Linked DNA regions of Congzhengia minquanensis. The protein of the gene in region 1 binds, or shares a complex with, the protein of each later gene. Links are inferred from orthologs where the notes say so. Each region holds a gene or a part of one and is shown on either strand. Other genes may lie near its edges.

What was found.
Region 2: the proteins of acpP (region 1) and fabF are in contact, whole or in part, in a solved structure (PDB 6OKG), measured with the Escherichia coli proteins. The link is inferred for Congzhengia minquanensis from one-to-one orthologs.

What each region holds. Positions count from the first base shown.
Region 1 is NZ_JACRSU010000001.1:172,664-175,724, reverse strand. The notes cover bases 330-3,060. They hold acpP (acyl carrier protein), read left to right. Parts: upstream 330-1,446; coding sequence 1,447-1,674; downstream 1,675-3,060. Other genes in these bases: H8698_RS00790 (elongator complex protein 3), read left to right, coding at 2,573-3,060; rnc (ribonuclease III), read left to right, coding at 1,872-2,573; plsX (phosphate acyltransferase PlsX), read left to right, coding at 330-1,304. In the rest of the region: excinuclease ABC subunit UvrC, read left to right, coding at 1-219; more of plsX, read left to right, coding at 285-329; more of H8698_RS00790, read left to right, coding at 3,061-3,061. UniProt on the Escherichia coli protein: Carrier of the growing fatty acid chain in fatty acid biosynthesis.
Region 2 is NZ_JACRSU010000002.1:92,568-95,684, forward strand. What follows is about bases 117-2,903. They hold fabF (beta-ketoacyl-ACP synthase II), read left to right. Parts: upstream 117-787; coding sequence 788-2,020; downstream 2,021-2,903. Other genes in these bases: fabG (3-oxoacyl-[acyl-carrier-protein] reductase), read left to right, coding at 117-707; fabZ (3-hydroxyacyl-ACP dehydratase FabZ), read left to right, coding at 2,017-2,439; H8698_RS05545 (acetyl-CoA carboxylase carboxyltransferase subunit beta), read left to right, coding at 2,449-2,903. In the rest of the region: more of fabG, read left to right, coding at 1-116; more of H8698_RS05545, read left to right, coding at 2,904-3,117. UniProt on the Escherichia coli protein: Involved in the type II fatty acid elongation cycle. Catalyzes the elongation of a wide range of acyl-ACP by the addition of two carbons from malonyl-ACP to an acyl acceptor.

The DNA.
Region 1 (3,061 bases):
CACCGCTTTGCCATTGAATATCACCGCAATTTGCGGGGTAAACGCATGAAGGGCTCCGCGCTGGAAGCAATAGACGGGGTGGGGCGTAAAACGGCGGAAAAGCTGCTTATGCATTTTAAATCTATCGGCGCCGTAAAAAATGCTGAAATTGAGGAGCTTAAAAAAGCAGGTGTCAGCCGAACAACGGCGGAGAATATTTACAGCCACTTCAGAAAATAAAACTTGCTATTTTTTTTCAGACAGTATATAATATTTTTAATAACTGTGTATAGGAGCTGATTGGTATGCGAATCGCTGTAGACGCCTTTGGCGGCGACAATGCGCCCGACGAGATTGTAAAAGGCAGCGTTCAGGCGGTTTTAAACTTAAACTGTGAAATTATTTTGGTTGGAGACGAAACCATTTTAAAAAATAAACTGGCCCAAGCCGGATATAGCGGCAGCAAAATTACCATTCAACATGCGTCTGAAGTGATTGACGGGGAGGACGCTCCCGTAGATGCAGTACGGCATAAGAAAGATTCTTCCATGATGGTAGCGCTTTCGCTTTGCAAAAACGGTGAAGCCGACGCTGTGGTGAGCGCGGGGAACACCGGTGCATATTTTGCCGGGGCGTTTCATGTGCTTGGGCGCATTAAGGGCATTCGCCGCCCGGCACTGACGGCGTTTATGCCCACGGTGAACAACACCAAAAGCGTGATTATGGATGTGGGCGCCAATGCGGACTGCAAGCCTGAAAATTTAGAGCAGTTCGCCCAGATGGGCTCGTTGTATGCGGAAAAAATTCTGGGCATTCAAAATCCAAAAGTATATCTGGTGAATATCGGCACCGAGGAGCATAAGGGCAATGAGCTTTCACAGAAAGCCCATGCCCTGATGAAAGAAAACAAAAACATTAACTTTTGTGGCAATATTGAGTCGAGGGAACTGACAGCGGGCTTTGCCGACGTAATTATCTGTGACGGGTTCACGGGCAACATTATCCTAAAGGCAATTGAGGGCACCGCCTCGGCGTTGTTTGGTCTGATTAAAAAAAGCTTTATGAAAACGCTGGCCACAAAAATTTCTGCACTGATGATGAAACCGCACATTAAGGAACTGAAGTCCATGCTGGACTATTCGGAATATGGCGGCGTGCCGCTTTTGGGAATTGACGGCGTTGTGATTAAGGCTCACGGAAGCTCAGACGCAAAGGCCTTTGAAAACGCAGTCAGAAGCGCGGTTGTTTTTTCTGAAACCGGTTTAAACGCCGATTTAAAGGCGCTTTACGCACAACAGCAAGATCAGGATGCAGCAAAAATGTGAACTTATCCTACTTTTCTACATATTATATAATTGGACCAACCATAAATTTTTAAATTTTTATAAAAATCCTATTGACAACTTCATAGGTTTGATATATAAATAACTAAGAGGAATCATATGTCACGGCTTGGAGGTGAAAGCAATGGAATTTGAAAAGGTGCGCGATATTATTGTGGAACAGCTGGGCGTTGATGCCAGCGCTGTAAAGCCTGATACGGCATTTATTGACGATTTGGGAGCCGACTCGTTAGACGTTGTTGAACTGATTATGGCGCTTGAGGAAGCTTTTGATATGGAAATCCCTGACACGGAAGCAGAGAAAATTATCACTGTAAACGATGCAGTTGATTATATTAAAAACAACCAGTAAGAAGATGGGAGGGGCTGTTTTGCAGGCCCTCCCCAAAAACGCATGGAACGTATAAATCTGTTTCCTACAGCTTTGTAAGAAGCGAATTTATGCGTTTATTTTCGTTTTAGACAAAAAAGTGCTTTTATTTTAGCACAAAACGCCATTCGGGCGGCACGGCAGGCTATGCCTGCTTTTTGTTTTGAAAGGAAGGGAATATGAACGCTTTAAAAGAATTTCAGGAAATTATCGGTTATAAATTTACCAATTGTGAATACTTAAAGGTTGCGCTGACGCACAGCTCCTACGCCAACGAAAACAGGTCAAAACACATTCCGTTTAACGAGCGGCTGGAGTTTTTGGGCGACTCGGTGCTGGGACTTGTCGTCAGCCGCTATATATTTGAGAACTTTCCCAAGCTGCCGGAGGGAAAACTGACAAAAATGCGGGCCGCCGTGGTTTGCGAACGTTCCCTGTGGGAGTGCGCCGTGAACATTGATTTGGGCAATTACCTGATTTTAGGACACGGCGAGGAACACACAGGCGGAAGAACGCGCATGTCTATTTTGGCCGACGCGTTTGAAGCGCTCATTGCTGCAATTTATTTGGACAGCAGCTTAGAAACCGTGCGGGAATGGATTTTGGGCCAGCTTTATGAAACCATTTTAGACGCGTCGAGAGGCAAGATGTTTAAAGATTATAAAACCGATTTTCAGGAGGTCGTTCAGAAAAACGGCGACGTAGAAATTAAATATGAGGTGCAGAGCGAGTCTGGGCCGGACCATGACAAACTGTTTGTGGTGAACGTCTATTTAAACGGGACGCTAATGGGCACGGGCGAGGGCACCAGCAAGAAAAAAGCGGAGCAAAAGGCGGCACAGAACGCGTTAATTAAAACAAGAGCGGACAAGCAAAAGTGATGAAGCATAAAACAATCCCGATTTTTGTGCCGCACATGGGCTGCCCTAACGACTGCTCTTTCTGCAACCAGCGGAAAATTACCGGGCACAGCGAAACGGTAACGCCCCAAAAAGCGGACGAAATTATTAACGACTCTTTAAAAACTGTGCCGAAAGGGGCAAATGTTGAAATTGGCTTTTTCGGCGGAAGCTTCACAGGAATTGAAAAGGAGCTGCAGCGGCAGCTGCTTTCGGTGGCATACGGTTATGTGAAAGAGGGCAGCGTAACGTCTGTCAGGCTGTCTACCCGGCCGGATTATATTGATGCAGAAACCGTTTCCATGCTAAAAGCCTACGGTGTGACAACGGTTGAGCTGGGCGCCCAGTCTATGGACAACAGGGTGCTTGCAGCAAACCACAGGGGGCACACCAGTCAAGACACCGTCCGTGCTTCTGAGCTTATCATTTCGGGCGGCTTAAAGCTGGGACTTCAAATGATGACGGGGCTT
Region 2 (3,117 bases), on another replicon or contig:
CAGGCGCTTCCCGCGGGATTGGCGCAGCAATCGCACGAAAGCTTGCCGAATGCGGTGCAAACATTGCGGTAATTTATAACGGAAACAAAGAAAAAGCAATCGCGATTGTGGCCGAGGCTGAAACGAAAGGCGTTAAGGCCATGGCATATCAGTGCAATGTGGCAAACTTTGAGGAATGCAGTGCTGCCATCAAAAAAATAACCGAAGATTTTGGAAAATTTGAAATTCTAATTAACAATGCAGGAATTAATAAGGATATGCTGATGCTTCAGATGAAAGAGGCCGATTTCGACGATGTTTTAGACATCAATTTAAAAGGCGCCTTTAACATGATTAAGCACAGCTACCGCCAGTTTATGAAACAGCGGTATGGCAAGATTGTAAATATCACCTCTGTTGCAGGAATTATGGGCAACGCAGGACAGACAAACTATGCGGCGTCTAAGGCCGGTATGATTGGCCTGACCAAATCCGTGGCAAAGGAGCTTGCGGGCAGAAATGTGTGCTGCAATGCTATTGCTCCGGGCTTTGTGGAAACCGATATGACAGAGGCGTTTTTAAACCGCCCGGAAATCACAGACACGATTCCGCTAAAGCGCATGGGCAGACCAGAGGAGATTGCAAGCCTTGCAGCGTTTCTTGCAGATAATGTGTCAGATTATATTACAGGTGAAGTGATCCGGATTGACGGCGGACTTGCCATGTAATACCTTATAAAGCGCCCGGCCCGGCTCACAGCCGGAGCGCTGCGGAAACTATTTTGTGGGCCGGAAAGGCGAAGGTTAACATGAAACGAGTAGTAGTTACCGGTCTGGGTGTAATCTCCCCGGTTGGAAATGATGTTGATACGTTTTGGAACTCCATTGTTTCGGGGAAAAACGGAATTGATACCATCACTCATTTTGACCCATCAGAATTTAAAACAAAGCTTGCGGCGGAGGTAAAAGAGTTTGATCCGCTGCTCTATGTGGATAAAGCAGAAGTTAGAAAAACCGATCTGTTCACACTGTATGCGCTGGGCGCCGCCTCTCAGGCTGTTTCCGACAGCGGCATTGAAAACCAGGTATCTCCCGAGCGCTTGGGCGTTTATTTTGGTTCGGGCATCGGCGGTTTTAACACGTTTACCCAAGAGCACTGCAACATGCTTGATAAGGGGCCGCGCCGTGTTTCCCCCCACTTTGTTCCGAAAATGATTTCTAACATTGCGGCAGGAAATGTAGCAATCCGCTTTAATGCCCAGGGCCCGTGTCTCAGCATTACAACAGCATGTGCAACAGGTTCAAGCTGTATCGGCGAGGCCTACCGTGCAATCCGCGGCGGATATGCAGACGCCATTATAACCGGCGGTGCCGAAGCGTCGATTACACCGCTGGCTGTTGCAGGATTTATTAACTGCATGGCCTTAACAAACAGCGAAGATAAAGACAGCGCATCTATCCCCTTTGACAAACGCAGAAGCGGTTTTGTTATGGGTGAGGGCGCAGGCGCTTTGATTTTGGAAGAATATGAACATGCAAAAGCGCGCGGCGCAAAAATATATGCGGAAATCACCGGATATGGCAGCACCTGCGATGCATATCACGTTACAGCCCCCAACCCGGAAGCGGTTGCCAGCGCAAGGGCAATTGCCGATGCATGGGCAGAAACAGGGCTGGATACTGACAAAATTTATATTAACGCCCACGGCACTAGCACCCCGTTAAACGATAAAACGGAAACTATGGCAATTAAAAAGGCACTGGGGGACAAGGCTTATAGAGCGCACATCAGCTCCACAAAATCCATGACGGGACACATGCTGGGCGCTGCCGGCGCTGTAGAGGCAATTGCTTCGGTGCTCGCCTTAACTTCCGGCATTATCCCCCCCACCATCGGCTATCAAGAGCCTGATGAGGAGTGCGACTTAGACTATACCCCCAACAAGGCGGTGAAAGCGGATATTGATGTCGCCCTTTCAACCTCGTTAGGATTTGGCGGGCACAACGCCTGCCTCGCTTTCAAGAAAGTTGGCGCACAATGAACAAAGAAGAAATTATGAAAATTCTGCCCCACCGGGACAATATGCTTTTAATTGATGAGGTGGAGCTGATTGACGGCACAGCCCGCGGAAAGAAAAAAATTTTGGGTGACGAGTGGTTTTTAAAAGGCCATTTCCCCGGAAATCCTGTTGTTCCCGGCGTAATTCTCTGCGAAATTTTAGCGCAGACAACCTGCGCCTGCCTTCCTGGGCAATCCACTGAGGGTAAGCTCACATTATTTACCGGGCTTGACAAGGTAAAGTTCAGAACGCCTGTGGTTCCAGGGGATGTGTTTGAAACGGAATGTGTCATAACAAAAATCCGCGAGCCCTTTTATTTTGCAAAGGGCAAGGGCTATGTCAGCGGTAAGCTTTGCGTTTCCGCAGAATATTCATTTGCCATCACGGATAAGAAGGCTTGAGGTGTAAGTATGAAACTGAATCAGATTTTGGACTTTTGTAAAGCAAATATTGTTGTAGAAAAAAAGACCTGCAAAAAGTGCGGCAAGGAACATTCTGTTACAAAGCTTTTAAAAAGTGATTTTATTTGTCCGGAATGCGGCTATTATTTCCGCATGAATGCGCTCCAGAGAATAGCGCTGATTGCAGATGACGATTTTCAGGAAATTGACGGCGAATTAATGAGCAAAAATTTAATTGATTTTCCTGGATATGATGAAAAGCTGAAAAAAGCGCTGGAAACAAACGACAAAAACGAAGCGGTTACCTGCGGCACATGTACGATTGGCGGTAATAAGGCCGCAATCTTCGTAATGGATTCTACGTTTATGATGGGCAGCATGGGAACGGTTGTCGGCGAAAAAATTACCCGCTTATTTGAGTTTGCCAAGAAAGAAAATTTACCCGTAGTTGGTTTTACCACCTCCGGCGGTGCCAGAATGCAGGAGGGAATTTTTTCTTTAATGCAAATGGCAAAGGTGAGCGGCGCGGTGAAACGCCACAGTGACGCGGGACTTCTTTACGTCACAGTGTTAACCGATCCCACCTTAGGCGGCGTTACTGCAAGTTTTGCAATGGGGGGCGATATTACCATTGCCGAACCAAATGCACTAATTGGTTTTGCAGGCGCAAGAGTTGTA